Regions from separate parts of the Methylobacterium ajmalii genome, predicted to be linked through region 3. Evidence: predicted binding sites of a transcription regulator. Region 3 holds the regulator's gene; each other region holds the start of a gene.
The links. Region 3 encodes LexA, which represses DNA repair genes until DNA is damaged. Its sites were predicted from a motif close to TGTTCNNNNTGTGTTCNG; they were not measured.
Positions count from the first base shown of each region.

Region 1: the regulator LexA is predicted to act here: its motif matches at 2,487-2,504, upstream of V3T34_RS23830 (PA0069 family radical SAM protein).
Region 2: the regulator LexA is predicted to act here: its motif matches at 2,584-2,601, upstream of V3T34_RS14160 (ImuA family protein).
Region 4: the regulator LexA is predicted to act here: its motif matches at 1,866-1,883, upstream of parE (DNA topoisomerase IV subunit B).

Region 1 covers NZ_JAZFXT010000058.1:42,549-47,039, forward strand. Annotated here, with positions in the region: gene serA (phosphoglycerate dehydrogenase) at 1-54, shown strand, start outside; gene mtnA (S-methyl-5-thioribose-1-phosphate isomerase) at 140-1,237, shown strand; gene V3T34_RS23830 (PA0069 family radical SAM protein) at 1,344-2,456, opposite strand; gene V3T34_RS23835 (hypothetical protein) at 2,576-3,091, shown strand; gene moaB (molybdenum cofactor biosynthesis protein B) at 3,057-3,653, opposite strand; gene ypfJ (KPN_02809 family neutral zinc metallopeptidase) at 3,653-4,491, opposite strand, start outside.
Region 2 covers NZ_JAZFXT010000028.1:144,773-149,263, forward strand. Annotated here, with positions in the region: gene V3T34_RS14155 (replication protein RepA) at 1-300, shown strand, start outside; gene V3T34_RS14160 (ImuA family protein) at 2,633-3,373, shown strand; gene V3T34_RS14165 (DUF6504 family protein) at 3,291-4,491, shown strand, end outside.
Region 3 covers NZ_JAZFXT010000002.1:25,407-29,897, reverse strand. Annotated here, with positions in the region: gene V3T34_RS00375 (molybdopterin-dependent oxidoreductase) at 1-483, shown strand, start outside; gene V3T34_RS00370 (NCS2 family permease) at 474-1,829, shown strand; gene lexA (transcriptional repressor LexA) at 1,966-2,706, opposite strand; gene uvrB (excinuclease ABC subunit UvrB) at 2,927-4,491, opposite strand, start outside.
Region 4 covers NZ_JAZFXT010000023.1:114,329-118,819, reverse strand. Annotated here, with positions in the region: gene treZ (malto-oligosyltrehalose trehalohydrolase) at 1-1,057, opposite strand, end outside; gene V3T34_RS09510 (hypothetical protein) at 1,437-1,640, opposite strand; gene parE (DNA topoisomerase IV subunit B) at 1,945-4,047, shown strand; gene hutG (N-formylglutamate deformylase) at 4,164-4,491, opposite strand, start outside.

The DNA of each region.
Region 1 (4,491 bases), on a different contig from region 3:
AAGGCGATCGAGGCGATCCCGCAGGTGAAGCGGGCGCGGGCGGTGAGGTTCTGAAGCGGTCGGGGGCGGGACGCGTTGCAGCGATCCGGTCCCCCCGACGCGGTCGCGCGGCGCACCGAGCTCGTGCTAAACCCTGTCCATGAAGATCGACGGCCGCCACTACCGCACCATCTTCCCCGCGCCCGACGGCGAGGGGATCTGCGTGATCGACCAGACCCGCCTCCCCTTCGCCTTCGAGACGAAGACGCTGAGGAGCGAAGCGGAGGCCGCGGTCGCGATCCGCACCATGATCGTGCGCGGCGCTCCCCTCATCGGCGCCACCGCCGCCTACGGCCTGGCGCTGGCGATGCGGGAGGACCCGTCCGACCGCAACCTCGACGGGGCGCGAACGCGGCTCGCGGCGACCCGGCCGACGGCGATCAACCTGGCTTGGGCCCTCGACCGGGTGGCAGGGATGCTGCAGCCGCTGTCGCCGGGCGAGCGCGAGGCCGCCTCCTTCGAGGAGGCCGCCCGGATCGCCGACGAGGACGTGGCGAGCTGCCGGGCGATCGGCGAGCACGGGGCGGCGCTGATCGCTGCGATCGCGCGTAGGAAATCCGGGCCGGTCAACGTGCTGACCCATTGCAATGCCGGCTGGCTCGCCACGGTCGACTGGGGTACCGCGCTGGCGCCGATCTACGTCGCGCACGATGCCGGCGTGGCGGTCCATGTCTTCGTCGACGAGACCCGCCCGCGCAACCAGGGCGCGGCGCTCACCGCCTTCGAGCTCAACGCCCACGGCGTGCCCCACACGGTCATCCCCGACAATGCCGGCGGGCACCTGATGCAGCACGGAGAGGTCGATCTCTGCATCGTCGGCTCGGACCGCACGACCTCGACCGGCGACGTCTGCAACAAGATCGGCACCTACCTGAAGGCGCTCGCCGCCCGCGATTGCGGCGTGCCGTTCTACGCCGCGCTGCCGTTCTCGACCATCGACTGGACGCTCACCGACGGCGTCGCCGGCATTCCGATCGAGGAGCGCGACGCCCGCGAGGTAACCCACCTCACCGGCCGCACCGACGACGGCGCCTTCGCGACGGTGGCGGTGGTCTCGCCGGGCAGCCCGGTGGCGAACCCGGCCTTCGACGTGACGCCGGCCCGCCTTGTCACCGGCATCATCACCGAGCGCGGCGTGGCCGAGGCGACGCCGGAGGGCCTGCTTGGGCTGTATCCGGAGCGGCGAGCGGCGACGTGATGCGCGGCCGTGGATTTTTATAGAAACCTCGTTGAAAGATATGATTTGAAGACCGGAACAAGCGAAAGAATTATCAGTAAGCAGGAAATCTCACTTAGATCTGCCGTTAGAACAGGCTGTATTGCCCGCCCACCCGCACCGGCACCCGGAACAGGTCGGTTCGCAACCGCAGCCGCTCCGGCGGATAGCCGAGCCGGGCCATCGCTAAGCGCATCCGCTGATCCAGGAGATCGGCATACGGGCCCGTCCCGGTGAAGCGCCGCCCGTAGGTCGCGTCGTAGACCTTGCCGCCGCGCGCCTGCGCGAGGAGCGAGAAGGTCCGGCCGGCCCGGTCGGGATAGTGCTCGGCGAACCAGTCGCGCATCAGGTCGGCGAGCTCGTGCGGCAGGCGAAGCAATGCGCCGCCGGCCTCGCTCGCCCCGGCCTCCCGGGCGCGGGCCAGCACCGTTTCGATCTCGTGGTCGTTGAGGCCCGGGATCAGCGGCGCCACCAGGACCATCGCGGGGATACCCGCTTCGGCCAGCGTCCGGATCGCCGCGAGGCGTTTTTCGGGATGCGGGGCACGGGGCTCCATCCGGCGGGCCAGGGCGGGATCGAGGGTGGTGACCGAGAGCGCCACCTTGACCAGCCCGTCCTTCGCCAAGTCGCCCAGGATGTCGAGGTCGCGCAGCACGAGGTCGGACTTGGTGACGAGGCCGACGGGGTGGCGGAAGCGCGCCAGCACCTCGAGCACCTGGCGCGTCAGGCGGTAGCGCCGCTCGATCGGCTGGTACGGGTCGGTCGCGGTGCCGAGCGCGATGGTGCGGGGCGCGTAGCCCCGGGCCGAGAGTTCCGTTTCCAGGAGCGCCGCCGCGTCCGGCTTGGCGAAGAGCTTGGTCTCGAAGTCGAGGCCCGGCGAGAGGCCGGCATAGGCGTGGTTCGGCCGGGCGAAGCAGTAGACGCAGCCATGCTCGCAGCCGCGATACGGGTTGATCGACCGGTCGAAGCCGATATCGGGCGACGTGTTGCGGGTGATGATGCTGCGCGCCCGCTCCAGGGTCACCTCGGTGCGCAGGGGCGGCAGGTCCTCGTCGATGTCCCAGCCATCCGCGAAGGCCTCCCGGTCCGCGGGCTCGAAGCGGCCGCTCGGATTGGCGGTCGCACCGCGTCCGCGGCGGGTCTGCGCCGCCGGGGTCGATCCGGCGAGACGGCGCGCCTCCCCTCCGCATTCCGCTTCCATTCGAACCTCCGCCGCAACCGCGACGGAAAATCGAACATAACAAGAACAAACGCAAGGGCCGGTAAGAATGCCGTCGATCGAGGCAGGACGCGCCGTCCGCCATCCGCTATGGCGCGATCATGTTCACGGCAGCCATCCATCTCCCCGGCGCGATCGATCCCGAGCGCATCGACGTCCTCGCCGATACCCTCGCGGCCCTGGTGGCCGGGGTCGCGGCGGGGGTGGTGGGGGATGCGGTGATCGCGGCGGCGCATCCCGAGGACCCGGAGGTCGCCACCATGGCGGAGAGCACCGGAGCGGCGCTGGTGGCGCGGGGACGCAGCCCCTGGGTGGCGGCGGCCGGCCTGGCGCGCCGGCACTGGATGCTCTGCCTGGAGGCGGGCGACGTGCCGGCGGAGGGCTGGATCCGGGTGCTCGACCGGTTCGGCGCGACGACGACGCCAGAGGCGGTCGGCCGCCTGCGGCGCCCGCATGCGCCGCTCCTCGAGCGGATCGCCGGCCGGCGCGAGGCGCTGACCGGAACCCGGCAGGTCCGGGCCGGCGACCTCGTGCGGGTCGAGGCGCTGCGGGCCGGCCTGCCGCTCCGGGCCCGCCTGCCCGTCAGGCCCCTGCGGGGGGCGCTGCTGCGGGGCTGACGCCCGCCCCGCGCTTCAGGTGCTCGTCGAGGCGCGGCATGATCTCGACGAAGTTGCACGGTCGGTGCCGGTAGTCGAGCTGGGCCGCCAGGATCCCGTCCCAGGCGTCGCGGCAGGCTCCGGGCGAGCCCGGCAGCACGAACACGTAGGTGGCGCTCACGACCCCGGCGGTCGCCCGCGACTGCAGGGTCGAGGTGCCGATCTTGTCGTAGGAGATGCGGTGGAAGATCGCCGAGAAGCCGTCCATCCGCTTCTCGAACAACGGCTCCAGCGCCTCGGGCGTCACGTCGCGCCCGGTGAAGCCGGTGCCGCCGGTGGTGATCACCACGTCCACCGCCGGATCGGCCGCCCAGGCCCGGACCCGGGCGCGGATCGCCTCGACCTCGTCCGGCACGATCCCCCGGTCGGCGAGCCGGTGGCCCGCCGCGGTCAGCCGCTCCGCCAGCGTGTCGCCGGAGCGGTCGTCGGCGGGCGTGCGGGTGTCCGAGACGGTCAGCACCGCGATGCCGAGCGAGACGAAGTCCCGGGATTGGTCGAGCCGGCCTTGGTCGGGACTTGCCATCAGAGCTGCGAGGCCCGGAAGGTGTCGCAGGACTGGGTCTGGCCGCTGCGATAGCCGGTCTGGAACCAGCGCATGCGCTGGGCCGAGGAGCCGTGGGTGAAGGAATCCGGCACGACGTAGCCCTGGCTCTGCTTCTGCAGCTTGTCGTCGCCGATGGCGCTCGCCGCCTGCATCGCCTCCTCGATGTCGCCGGGCTCCAGCGCGTTGAAGCGGTCGTTCGAGTTCTTGGCCCAGACGCCGGCGAGGCAGTCGGCCATCAGCTCGACGCGCACCGACAGGGCGTTCGACTCGCGCTCGCCGACCTGCTGCTGCTTCTGCTGCACCTTGGGCAGGATGCCGAGCACGTCCTGGACGTGGTGGCCGACCTCGTGCGCGATCACGTAGGCGTAGGCGAAATCGCCCTTGACGTGGAACTTCTGCTCCATCTCCTTGAAGAAGGAGGTATCGAGATAGACCTTCTTGTCGAGCGGGCAGTAGAACGGGCCCATGGCGGCCCGCGCCTGGCCGCAGCCGCTACGGGTGCCGCCGGTATACAGCACCATCGTGGTCGGGGTGTACTGGCGGCCGGTCTGGTTCGGCAGCACCGTCTTCCACACGTCCTCGGTGTTGCCGAGGATGGCGGCGGCGAACTTGCCGGTCTGGTCGCTCGGCGCGCCGGTGCGCCGGTCGGGCTGCGGCTGGCCCTGCTGCTCCTGCGGGGCGCGCTGGCGCGTCACGGTCTCGGCGCCGCCGATCAGGATCGCCGGGTTGATGCCGGTGACCCAGCCGATGATGCACAGGATCACGATGGTGCCGATGCCCAGCCCCCCGGCGCCGCCCCCGGGGAATCCGAATCCGC
Region 2 (4,491 bases), on a different contig from region 3:
GCCGGTTCGGCGCGCAAGCTCGACCTGCTGTTCTGGGTCGGCTACCGCCTCTCGCGCCTGGAAAGGCCTTTGCGGCTCACCTGGGACAACCTCTACAAGCAGTTCGGCAGCGAGAACGGCTCGATCCGCTCCTTCCGGCAGGAATTTCGCAAGGATGTTGCCCATCTCACCGAGGTGTTTCCGCGCCTGCGCCTGACCCTCGACGACGGCGGCATGCAGCTGCTGCCCTCCGACCCGAAGGACCTCCTGGTGCCGCCCAAGGCGGCGCTGGCGAATAGGCGAGCCCGCGCAAGGGCTTGATTCCGCCGACTTGCCTACGCGGCGGCCCGGAGGAGGGGAGGGGCGTCGGCTGCGCATGACGTCTCGCGCCGGTGGTGCGGGATCGTCTGCGTGACGTCGTGACGATAAATAGGATTTATTTCCTTTATCCGATGGCGACTCGGTTTCATTTTTCGGTCGCGACATCCGCTTGCCCGGCAGAGCCGCCAACCGGCGTTTCTCCTCGGCATCCACGCCGGATCCCATCTCTCGGGTGGTCGAGCGCGCGCGCAGAGCTCGCCCCGAGAGGCATTGATTTCGCTCGAAACATTCAATCCCATTCGCGCCCTCATCCCGAGGTGTCAGGCGATTGAAGATCGGTTGGATTGGACGAAGACTTCCAGAACTCGCTGCGGTCCCTGAGTCGTTTCTTCGAGGTCCGTCCATCTTCCATGGGCCACCGCCCCAGGATGGGGCCGAGAACGGCATAGACTCTTCAGCTTGGGTCGAACATGCCCTCGAAGGAGACGTGCGGATCCGCCGGGATCTTGCGAGAGAGGAGGCGTGCCGGCCCTATGGTCGGACGGCCTTACCCACGAGGGCGCACGAGCCGTCTCGTCCCGGTTGCCAGCTGGCTCGGTCCCCCCTCGACGCGACGACCTGCGCTACGCGTGAGCCGACGCCGGGATCGCGGCTGCTGCCGTGAGGCCTCACGCTGGCCCGGCGGCCGCTCGTCGACCCGGCGTACCTCATCCGGACATGATCGTGACGTGGGGAGCGCAGGAGACGTGCAAGTCTCTCGGCGCGGCCCGGAGTCCTCGTTCGAGTCTCGTCCCTGCGCAAGCCCCGGCGCGCTGTCATATCGATGGTCATTTTTGATTTTTGTAGATATATTTTTGTTTTACCTGCTCAATAAGACGGATTTTTATTCGAAAAACACATTGCATGGCGCAAGATGTAGGTTGATCATCGAAAATATGAGCGATTATCCGCCAGAATGACATGCGTGATCGATCGCGTCGGTCCAGCCCCGCACGCCCGTCCTACGCCGAGTTGCCTACGCTTCGGCCACCACGGACACGCCCTCCGGCACGCTGAACTGCCTACGCCTCCGGTCACCGCCGCTCCCCCCGGAATCGAGCGCTTCCGCGTTGAGATTCCGCATCTTTTCCGGGACCGTCGCCACGCAGAGCCGCCTACGGTCCGTGACCGCATCGACGCCGAATTGCCTACGCGGCCGCAGGACGGCGCAGGCTCCCGCCAACCTTCCGGGGCAACGGCGCCGGGAGTCGCGCCAAAGTATATCCGGCCGCCGGCAAGGCCCGGCGAGTCGAGAGGGAGTCCCGCATCGGGACGGCGAATCATCAGGAGTCGTCGAGGCGAGTCGGTTCACCCGGCTCAAGCCTCGGCTGGACTCATCCCCGGGGAAACGCGGCCGGTTGTTCTGGGCTTTGTCGAACGAGGACTCAGGCGCCGCGAGTCTCCGACTCGCCGCCCGAGGCTGCAAGACTCTCGGCCTTGGGTGGACGATGGGCCCAAGGGCTGAAACCGGAGCGGATAGGGGAGGGCGCTCCCGCCAAGCCGGCACGCGATCCGCGCACCCGCCGGTCGAGCCCGAGAACCCCCTAAATCCCGATCCCCAAATCCCTTTTTATGAGAGATTCAGAATCTAGATTCAGAGTCTGAATCCGTAGAGCTATATGGGTATTATATGGGGTGGCGATTTTCCCTTGCCGATCAAGGGCTTGACCCCTGTTCGCGTAGGCAGGTCTGCGCGGTCGCGTAGGCAACTCGGCGCAGGCCCGTAGGCTCATCTGCGCGGAATCAGGGGGGCCGGGAAGGCGACTCTGCGCAGGCCCGTAGGTTACTCGGCGCAAGGCCCCGATTAACAGCTTGGAAAGCTGTGTGAATCGCGGATGGCCCGCCGTAGGCAAGTCGGCGTGCCGGTCGGGGCCCGCGGCAGGCCTCGGCGAGGCCCGATTCCGGGCTCGCGCCCGACCTCGATTCTCGCCCCCGGCATGGCCGGAGCCCGAAACCCCGGATTCTCCGCCAGGAGGCCCGTGGAGGCCCGTCCGACCCGGGGACAGTTGTACGGCACCTGCCGGCACCGAATCCAGCTCAGCGGCGATCCTGACGGCTTGGCGCGGGTTGTCCCACGGCTATGCCCGAATCCGGCGCGGGCCCCGAGCCGGACCGATCGCGTTGTTGTCCAAGGCCTTGCGACTCGGGCCGAGGCCGTTGTCCCCGCTGCCGTCAACAGGGAGCCGGGATTCCGGGGGCCGATCGGGCCGTCCGTCCACAGCCCCGGTTGACACCCCCTCGAAACCGAACAAAACAGGAACATATTCGGGTTTCGGTCGGTGATGGGCATGAGATGCGACAGGCCGGGCGGGAACGGCAACTCGCGGCGTTGCGCGAGCAGATCGGCGGGCTGGCGCCCGAGGCGGCGGGACGTCCGGTCCTGTCCTTCGGCGTCGACCCGATCGACACCCATCTGCCGGGCGGGGGCCTGCGCCTCGGCGCGGTGCACGAGGTGCTGGCGGCGGGCCCGGTGGACGGGGAGGGGGCGCTCGCGGCTTTGTTCGTCGCCGCGATCCTGGCCCGGCTCCCCGGCCCGGTCCTGTGGTGCCTCACCCGCCGCGACCTCTTCGCCCCCGGCCTCGCCGCGGTCGGTCTCCATCCCGACCGGGTGCTCTACGCCGAGACCCGGCGCGAGACCGAGGTGCTGCCCACCATGGAGGAGGGGTTGCGCCATCGCGGCCTCGCGGCGGTGGTCGGCGAGGTCGCCCGGCTCGGGCTCACCCCGTCGCGCCGGCTCCAGCTCGCCGCCGAGGGCAGCGGGGGCCTCGCCCTGGTGATCCGCCGCTGGGGCGCCGCCGTGCCCGAGCCCAACGCCGCCGCCACCCGCTGGGGCGTCACCGCGGCGCCGTCTCCCGCTCTCTCCGTCCCGGGCCTGTCGCGGGCCCGCTGGACCGTGGCGCTCGTTCGCGCCCGGGGCGCCGAGCCCCGCACCTGGCTCCTCGAGGCTCCCGATGCGAAGGGTCGTCTGCGTCTTCCTGCCGAGCTGGCCGACCGACCGCTGGCGGCGCCGGCACGGCGGGCCGCCGCCGGATGAGCCGGTGGTGGCCGCCGGCCAGGACGGGCCGCGCCGGGTGATCACCGCCCTCGACCGGGCCGCCCGGGCGGCTGGCCTGCGCCCCGGCCTCGCTCTGGCGCAGGCGCAGGCGATGGTGCCGGGCCTCGCGGTGATCGCCGCCGACCCGGAGGGCGACGCGGCGGCGCTCCACCGCCTCGCGGCCTGGTGCCTGATCTACGCGCCCCTCGTCGCCCCCGACCCGCCGGACGGGATCTGGATCGACGTCGCCGGCGCCGCCCACCTGCAGGGCGGCGAGGCGGCGTTGCTCGGCTCCCTGCGGCGGCGCCTCGCCCGGGCCGGCTACCGGGTGCGGGTGGCGCTCGCCGACACGCCGGGCGCCGCCTGGGCCGCCGCCCGCTGCCTGCCGCCGGAGACCGTGCTGCCGCCGGCCGGGCAGCGCCCCCACCTCCTCGACCTGCCACTCTGGGCCCTGCGCCTCGATCGTGGGACCGTCTCGGGTCTGGCCCAGCTCGGCCTCACCCGGGTCGCCCACCTCCTCGACCAGCCGCGCGGCCCGCTGCGCCTGCGCTTCGGCGAGGAGCCCGGCCGCCGCCTCGACCAGGCCCTCGGCCATGCCCCCGAGCCGCTCGCCTATCTCGCGCCCCCGGCCGAGCACGCCGTGCGCCTCGCCTTCCCGGAGCCGATCGGGGCGCCCGAGACCCTGGCCCGGGTGGCCGGGCGGCTCTGCGCCATGCTGGCCGAGGCGCTTACCCGGCACGGGCTCGGGGCACGCCGGCTCGACCTGGTGTTTCGCCGCGTCGACGGCCTCGACCAGGCGGTCAGCGTCGGCACCGCCCGGCCGAGCCGAGACCCCACCCACCTCGCCCGCCTGCTCACCGAGCGTCTGCCGCAGATCGATCCCGGCCACGGCCTCGACGAGGCGCGGCTGTCGGCTCCCCGCGTCGAGCGCCTGGACGCGCGCCAGCTCGCCGCCCCCGGCGAGGAGCCGGACCCCGACGCGATGGCCGAGCTCGTCGACCGGCTGGTGCTGCGCCTCGGGCCCGGCCGGGTGTTTCGCCGCAGCCCGGTCGAGAGCGAGTGGCCCGAGCGGGCGGTGCGCCGGGTCGCCCCGTTGAGCCCGGCCACCGGCGTCACCT
Region 3 (4,491 bases):
AGCCCGCGCTCGGTGGCGTTCAACGTCCAGGGCTTCCAGGTCGCGGTGCGGCCCGAGACCGGCGAGGTGCGCCTCCTGCGAAGCGTCCACGCCGCCGATGCCGGGCGGGTGATGAACCCGGTCCAGTGCCGCGGCCAGATCGAGGGCGGCGTCGCCCAGGCGCTCGGCGCCGCGCTGTACGAGGACCTGGCGATCGACGCCGAGGGCCGGGTCGCGACCCCGACCTTCCGCACCTACCACATCCCGGCGATCGCCGACGTGCCCCGCACCGAGGTGATCTTCGCCGACACCCATGACGGCATCGGGCCGCTCGGCGCCAAGTCGATGAGCGAGAGCCCGTTCAACCCCGTGGCGGCGGCGCTCGCCAACGCCATCCGGGACGCGACCGGCGCACGGCTGACCGCCACGCCGTTCACACCCGACCGGATCTACCGGCAGATCGGCACCACGACCCAGAGCGGCGAGGAGAAGCGATGGACCTGAAGCGCGACGACGGCCTGACCGGGCCGGGCGGTTCCTCCCGAAGCGGGTTCCTGGAGCGCACCTTCGCGCTCTCGGCCCACGGCACCACCGTGCGCACGGAATTGCTCGCCGGGCTGACCACCTTCCTGACGATGGCCTATATCATCTTCGTCAACCCCAACATCCTGGGCGATGCCGGGATGCCGAAGGGGGCGGTGTTCGTCGCGACCTGCCTCGTCGCGGCGATCGGCTCGCTGGTGATGGCGTTCTATGCCAACTACCCGATCGCGCTGGCGCCGGGCATGGGGCTCAACGCCTACTTCGCCTACGTGGTGGTGCTCCAGATGGGCTACACCTGGCAGGCGGCGCTCGGCGCGGTGTTCATCTCCGGCCTGCTCTTCATGGTCGTCACGCTGACGGGTTTGCGCCGGATCATCGTCGAGGGCATCCCCCGGTCGATGCGCATCGCCATCACGGTCGGCATCGGGCTGTTCCTGGCGATCATCGCGCTGAAGAGCGCCGGCGTGGTGGCGGCGAGCCCGGCGACCTTCGTCACCCTCGGCGACCTGCACAAGCCGAGCGCGGTGCTGGCGGTACTGGGCTTCCTGATCGTCGCGGTGCTCTCCGTGCGCAAGGTGCGCGGCGCGCTGCTCGCCGGCATCCTGACCGTCACGGCGTTGAGCTTCGTCGTCGCCGACAACACCTTCCAGGGTGTCGCCTCGCTGCCGCCCTCGATCGCCCCGACGCTGTTCGCCCTCGACATCACCGGCGCGCTGTCGGGCGGCCTGCTCAACGTGATCCTGGTGTTCTTCCTCGTCGAATTGTTCGACGCCACCGGTACGCTGATGGGCGTCGCCAACCGGGCGGGACTCCTCACGCAGGGAAAGATGGAGCGCCTCGACAAGGCGCTGATGGCCGATTCCTCGTCGATCTTCGTCGGCTCGCTCCTCGGCACGTCGAGCACCACGGCCTATCTGGAGAGCGCGTCGGGCGTCGAGGAGGGCGGGCGCACCGGGCTCACCGCGGCGACGGTGGCGGTCCTGTTCCTGGCCTGCCTGTTCTTCGCGCCGCTCGCCGGCTCGGTCCCGGCCTACGCCACGGCTCCGGCTCTGTTCTACGTCGCCTGCCTGATGCTGCACGAGCTGGTCGATCTCGACTGGGACGACCTGACCGAGGTGCTGCCGGCCTGCGTGACGGCGCTCCTGATGCCCTTCACCTACTCGATCGCCAACGGCGTCGCCTTCGGCTTCATCACCTATGCGGTGATCAAGCTGCTCACCGGCCGCTTCCGGGAGGTGAAGCCGGTGGTGTGGGTGATCGCGGGCGTGTTCCTGTTCAAGTTCGTGGCGACGGGGAGTGCGCACTGACGGGCGCTGCCGTCCTCAACCCTCCCCCCCTCCGCGGCAGGGCTGCCCGGGCAAGGTGTAGCGCGCGGGCTCTCCCCTCTCCCCGCGGGCGGGGAGAGGGGAAACTCGCGCCTTTTCGTGAAGACGAAGCGCCGCCTCAGTACTTCCGAACCAGGCTCACCAGCCGGCCCTGGATCCGCACCCGGTCCGGCCCGAGCACCCGGGTCTCGTAGGCCGGGTTGGCAGCCTCCAACGCGATCGACGAGCCGCGGCGGCGCAGGCGCTTCAGGGTCGCCTCCTCGTCGTCGATCAGGGCCACGATGATGTCGCCAGTATTGGCGGTCTCCTGGCGGCGGATCACCACGAGGTCGCCGTCGAGGATGCCGGCCTCGATCATCGAGTCGCCGCGCACCTCCAGGGCGTAGTGCTCGCCGCTGGCGAGGAAGTCCGGCGACATCGCCACCGTGCGGCTCTGGCTCTGGATCGCCGAGATCGGCGTACCGGCGGCGATCCGGCCCATCACCGGCACGCTGACCGACTGGCCGTTCTCGTCCGAGGCCGTCGCCATGGCGGGGATGCCGGCGGGCCGCTTGGGCTCGTGAGCGCGCCCGCCCTCGACGACGCTCGGGTTGAACCGCACCACCTCGGCCCCGGCCGCGGGAGCCGTCGCCGGCCCCGTCACAGTCTCGGGGATGCGGATCACCTCGATCGCCCGGGCCCGGTTCGGCAGGCGGCGCAGGAAGCCGCGCTCCTCCAGGGCGGTGATCAGGCGGTGGATGCCCGATTTCGACTTGAGATCGAGGGCGTCCTTCATCTCGTCGAAGGACGGGGGGACGCCCGTCTCGCGCATTCTCTGCTGAATGAAGCGGAGCAGGTCCAACTGCTTACGCGTGAGCATGTGACACTCTCATCCCCGCGCTGCCGCGCTCCGGAAACAAATCGCGAACATGGTAAGCGTTCCGCAAGTGTTCCGCAAGCGGCTTCGAAAAAGCGGCGCACGGCCGCAGCAACCGGGGTGATAGACGGGGATGTCGCGGGTCGATCGTACGATGAGGCAGGCCCCTCCCGGAATTCGACCGGCGCGGGACTGTCCGCCGCGCCGGCCCGTCGGACGGGTGTCAGCCCCGCCCCTTGCGGCCCTTGTATTTGGGCTTCTGGCCCGGAAAGCCTTGCGTCGAGCGGCCGGTGGGGCGCTCGGCGTAGGAGAAGGGCACCTCGCGGTCGGTGCCCGGGCCCATGTCGTCGAGGTCGGGCTGGCGGATGCGGGTGCCCTCGTCGGAGGTGCCCTTGCCGCCGGGGCCGTATCCCAGGGGCTCGGGGCCGCGCCGCTTGCGCTTGGCGCCGAAGCGGCCGGCGTCGCGCTCGACGTCGGCCTGGGCCGCCATCGGGTCGTCGGCGATGGCGAGCTCGGTCGCCTGGAGACGCTTGAGCTCGTCGCGCAGGCGCGCCGCCTCCTCGAAGTCGAGGTCCGCGGCGGCCGTCCGCATCCGCTTCTCGAGGTCGGCCATCACCGCCTTGAGGTTGTGGCCGACCGTGACGGCGGACTTGGCGAGCCCCGTATCGACCTGGACGTGGTCGCGCTCGTAGACGCTCTCCAGGATGTCCGAGATGTTGCGCTTCACGCTCTGGGGCGTGATGCCGTGCTCCTCGTTGTAGGCGAGCTGCTTCTTGCGCCGGCGCTCGGTCTCGGCCATCGCCCGCTCCATCGAGCCGGTGATGTGGTCGGCGTAGAGGATGCAGCGGGCGTCCGCGTTGCGGGCGGCCCGCCCGATGGTCTGGATCAGCGAGGTCTCGGAGCGCAGGAAGCCTTCCTTGTCGGCGTCGAGGATGCCGACGAGGGCGCATTCCGGGATATCGAGGCCCTCGCGCAGGAGGTTGATGCCGATCAAGACGTCGAAGGCGCCGAGCCGCAGGTCGCGGATGATCTCGATCCGCTCCAGGGTGTCGATGTCGGAGTGCATGTAGCGCACCCGCACGCCGTTCTCGTGCAGGTACTCGGTCAGGTCCTCGGCCATGCGCTTGGTGAGCGTCGTCACCAGCGTGCGGTAGCCGGCGGCCGCCACCTCCTTGACCTCGCCAAGCAGGTCGTCGACCTGGGAGCGGGCCGGGCGCACCTCGATGACCGGGTCGACGAGGCCGGTCGGGCGGATGACCTGCTCGGCAAAGACGCCGCCGGTCTGCTCCAGCTCCCACTTCGCCGGCGTCGCCGAGACGTGGATCGATTGCGGGCGCATCGCGTCCCATTCCTCGAACCGCAGCGGACGGTTGTCGAGGCAGGAGGGCAGGCGGAAGCCGTACTCGGCCAGCGTCGCCTTGCGGCGGAAGTCGCCCCGGTACATGCCGCCGATCTGCGAGACCGTGACGTGGCTCTCGTCGGTGAAGACCAGCGCGTTGTCGGGCAGGTACTCGAACAGGGTCGGCGGCGGCTCGCCGGGCTTGCGGCCGGTGAGGTAGCGCGAATAGTTCTCGATGCCGTTGCAGGCGCCCGTGGCCTCGATCATCTCAAGGTCGAAGGTGCAGCGCTGCTCCAGGCGCTGGGCCTCGATCAAGCGGCCCATCCGGGTCAGCTCCTCGACCCGCCACTTCAGCTCGTCCTTGATGCCCTTGACCGCCTGCTGGAGGGTCGGGCGCGGCGTCACGTAGTGGCTGTTGGCGTAGACCTTGACGAACTTCAGCGTGTTGA
Region 4 (4,491 bases), on a different contig from region 3:
GGTGGGCAGCCGGCTTGTCGGAGAAGCTCTCGTAGTAGCCCGCCTCCTCGCCGGTGAGCAGGATGTGCCAGCCGTGATGGGTGTCGTCGGCCCATTGCGCGCTGTGGAAGCGCGGCCGGCCGGCGGCCCCGCGTTCGAGCCAGGAGGCCTGGTTGGCCTCGTTCTCCAGCATCAGGTGGATCGGCCGGTCGGGGAACGCGGCCCGGATGCGCTCGGCGAGTTCACCGAGGAAGTGTTTCTCCGAATCGTCCTGGATCGCGTGGACCGCGTCGAAGCGAAGGCCGTCGACGTGGAACTCCTCCAGCCAGTACAGCGAGTTGTGGACGAAGTAGTCCCGCACCACCTGGCCGCTGGTCTTGCCGTCGAAGTTGATGCCCGCCCCCCAGGGCGTCTGGTGGCGCTCGGTGAAGAAGGTCTTGGCGTAGGCGTTGAGGTAGTTCCCGGCCGGGCCGAAGTGGTTGTAGACCACGTCGAGGAAGACCATCAGGCCGAGGCCGTGCGCGCGGTCGACCAGGCGGCGCAGGTCGTCGGGCGTGCCGTAGGCCGAATCCGGCGCGTAGGGCAGCACGCCGTCGTAGCCCCAGTTGCGGCTACCCTTGAAGTCGGCCAGCGGCAGGAGCTCGATCGCGGTCACGCCGAGGTCGCGCAGGGCCTCGAGCCTGTCGGCGAGGGCCGCGTAGGTGCCCTCGGGCGTCGCCGTCCCGACATGGACCTCGTAGATCACCGTCTCCTCGAACGGACGGCTCTTCCAGGCGCCGTCGGTCCACGGGAAGGCGGCGGGGTCGATCACCTCGGACAGCCCCGAGACGTCCTCGGGCTGGAAGCGCGAGGCGGGGTCGGGCACGACGAGATCGCCGTCGATCCGGTAGCCGTAGCGAGCCCCGGCGCGCACGCCCGGCACCGTCAGATGGCGCCAGCCCTCGCCCGAATCCGGCAGCGGATGCTCGTTCCCGTCGAGCACCAGGGCGACCTTCGTCGCGGTCGGCGACCATAGGGCGAAACGCACGCCCTCCGGTCCGATCTCCGCACCGAATGGCATGCTGTGGGCGCGCCGCATCGGGCCACCATCCTTCGAAAAAGTGAGGGCAAAAAGCGAGGGCGAGCGGCGTGGGGTGCCGTCTCGCTCTGAGAAATTCAGCCGGCCTGCCCAGGTTCCGCACTGCGAAAGGCCGGAGCTGCAATAGCCGAGCTTGAGAGGGCCGAGCTTGCCGCGGGAGCTAAGGCGGGCGATCCTCCCGGCAATGGCCGGCCGGCAAGCACCCGGGGATTTTCGCCGAATCGCCGTGGCGGCGAGCCAAGGCGCGCCTGATCCGGTTTGGAGTGGCGTCCGGATTCCCGGAGATTGGCACAAGCGGTCCGGCCCGCGGAGCGGGCAAACGCGAAGACCCGCGAGGCGGGCGAGCGCGAGGAGAAGTGCGGCCGGGCGCGCGCCGACCTCAGAACGCCCAGGCCAGGGTCGCGGCGAGCGCCACCGCCAGGGCAGCCCCGGTCGCCGTCATCGCCATCCGGCCGAGGCCGACGGTCGCTGCGGCGACACCCTCCTCGGCGAAGCCGAAGGCCTGGCCGGCGGCCTGCTCGGCCCGGGCGAGGGTGAGGTGGCGGGTCCGGCTGTGGCGAACCTGGCGTCTGGCGGCTCTCATCGTCGGGTCGCTCCTGCGGCGCGGCCTGTCCGGCCGGCGATCGCGCGGCCGCTTCGACAACGGGCGGTCATGGCCCAGGTTCCGGCCGAGCCCGTGCGCGTCACCGGACCTTAAGGGAATTTGTTTACGTCTCGGTGACTCTGGTACGGGTTCTGCGGCGCGGCGGTCCCGGACCGGCCGCCCCACGCGACCATGCCACGCCCGAAGCCACCGGAAGCCCCTTTTTGTTCCGCGTTTGTTCCGGTATAGGGAGAGGATGACCTCGAATGCTGCCAGAGCCCTTCCCCCACCGCGAGGCCGTCGCGTGAGCGAGGCCGCACGAGACCTGTTCGGCGCGGGCGCCAAGCCTGCCGAAAGAAAGCCTCCCGAAGGCAAGCCTCTCGAAGGAAAGCCGCCCGCGGATCCGTTGAAGGCGGACGCGCTCAAGCGCACGAAGCCGGTCGCCGTGCCCCCGCCCGCGGACGCCGCGGAGGCCGGCTACGACGCCTCGGCGATCGAGGTGCTGGAGGGGCTGGAGCCGGTGCGGCGCCGGCCCGGCATGTATATCGGCGGCACCGACGAGAAGGCCCTGCACCACCTCTTCGCCGAGGTGATCGACAACTCGATGGACGAGGCGGTGGCGGGGCATGCCAGCTTCATCGAGGTGGAGCTGCAGGAGGACGGCTGCCTCGTCGTGACCGACAACGGCCGCGGCATCCCGGTCGACCCGCACCCGAAATTTCCCGGCAAGTCGGCGCTCGAGGTCATCATGACCACGCTCCATGCCGGCGGTAAGTTCGATTCGAAGGTCTATGAGACCTCGGGCGGCCTGCACGGCGTCGGCATCTCGGTGGTGAACGCCCTCTCGGACGTGCTCGAGGTCGAGGTCGCCCGCAACCAGACGCTCTACCGCCAGACCTTCTCGCGCGGCCACGCGCAGGGGCCGATCGAGACGATCGGCCGGGTGCAGAACCGGCGCGGCACGAAGGTGCGCTTCCATCCCGACGCCGAGATCTTCGGCGAGCACAGGTTCGATCCCCGCCGCCTGTTCAAGATGGCGCGCTCGAAGGCCTACCTGTTCGGCGGGGTCGAGATCCGCTGGCGCTGCGCGCCCAGCCTGCTGGAAGGCGTCGAGAACGTGCCGGCCGAGGCCGTGCACCGCTTCCCGGCCGGCTTGAAGGACTATCTCGCCCGCGAGATCGACGGCAAGGACCTGGTCGCCGACGGCGTCTTCGCCGGCAAGGTGACGAAGCCCGGCAGCCACGGCTCGCTCGAATGGGCGATGGTCTGGCTGTCGAACGACGACGGCTTCTCCTCGTCCTACTGCAACACCATCCCGACGCCGGAGGGCGGCACCCACGAGAGCGGGATGCGGGTGGCGCTGCTGCGGGGCCTGCGCGACCACGCCGAGCGGGTGGGCCAGGTCAAGCGGATGGCCTCGGTCACCGCCGACGACGTGATGGCGACCTGCGCGGCGATGCTGTCGGTCTTCATCCGCGAGCCCGAGTTCCAGGGCCAGACCAAGGACAAGCTCGCGACGCTGGAGGCCTCCCGCATCGTCGAGGCGGCGATCCGCGACGCCTTCGACCACTGGCTCGCCGCCTCCCCGGTCCAGGCCAACAAGCTCCTCGACTGGGTGATCGACCGGGCCGAGGAGCGCCTGCGCCGGCGCCAGGAGAAGGAGGTCGCCCGCAAGACCGCGACCCGCAAGCTGCGGCTGCCGGGCAAGCTCGCCGATTGCTCGAAGGCCGGGGCCGCCGGCTCCGAGATCTTCATCGTCGAGGGCGATTCGGCCGGCGGCTCGGCCAAGCAGGCGCGCGACCGCGCCACCCAGGCGATCCTGCCCCTGCGCGGCAAGATCCTCAACGTCGCCTCGGCGAGCCGGGACAAGCTCGGGGCCAACCAGCTCCTGTCCGACCTGACCCAGGCGCTGGGCTGCGGCCTCGGCAATCAGTACCGGCACGACGACCTTCGCTACGAGAAGGTCATCATCATGACCGACGCCGACGTCGACGGCGCCCACATCGCCTCGCTGCTCATCACCTTCTTCTACCGGCAGATGCCGAAGCTGATCGAGGGCGGGCACCTCTACCTCGCGGTCCCGCCCCTCTACCGGCTGACGCAGGGCGCGAAGAGCGCCTACGCCCGCGACGACCGCCACAAGGAGCAGCTGCTCAAGACGACCTTCAAGTCGGGCAAGGTCGAGATCGGGCGCTTCAAGGGCCTCGGCGAGATGATGCCCGGGCAGCTCAAGGAGACCACGATGGATCCGAAGAAGCGCACGCTCCTGCGGGTCGAGGTGGTGGAGGAGGCGCGCGAGGCCACCGGCGACACGGTCGAGCGTCTGATGGGCAACAAGCCCGAGGCCCGCTTCGCCTTCATCTCCGAGCGCGCGGTCTTCGCCGACGAGATCGAGCTCGACATCTGACACGCCGGGGTGCCCCCACGGGCCTGCCCGGCCTCGTCCGGCGCTCGCAGGCCCCGGCGAACCCGGGATCCGTCGGGGGCTTTCGCCCCGTCTCCCTCGGCCGTACGCCGCGCCCGTTACGGCGCGGCGTTCCTCAGGTTGCCGGCCATCGCTTCGAGGCGGCCCAGGACGGCGGCGAGCACCGGCCGCAGCCGCGCGGCCTTGCCCGCGTCCAGGGTGAAAGGCGGCGCTTCCGTCGCCAGGTGCGAGCCCTGCGCGAGCTCCATCTGGATCGCGTGGATCCCGGACTCGGGACGGCCGTAGTGGCGTGTCGTCCAGCCGCCGCGGAAACGGCCGTTGACGACGCTCGTGTAGCCGGCGGCGGCCGCGCAGGTCTCGGCCGCCGCGCGCTCGATCGCCGGGTCGCAGGTCCGCCCGCCGTCGGTGCCGATGTTGAAATCCGGC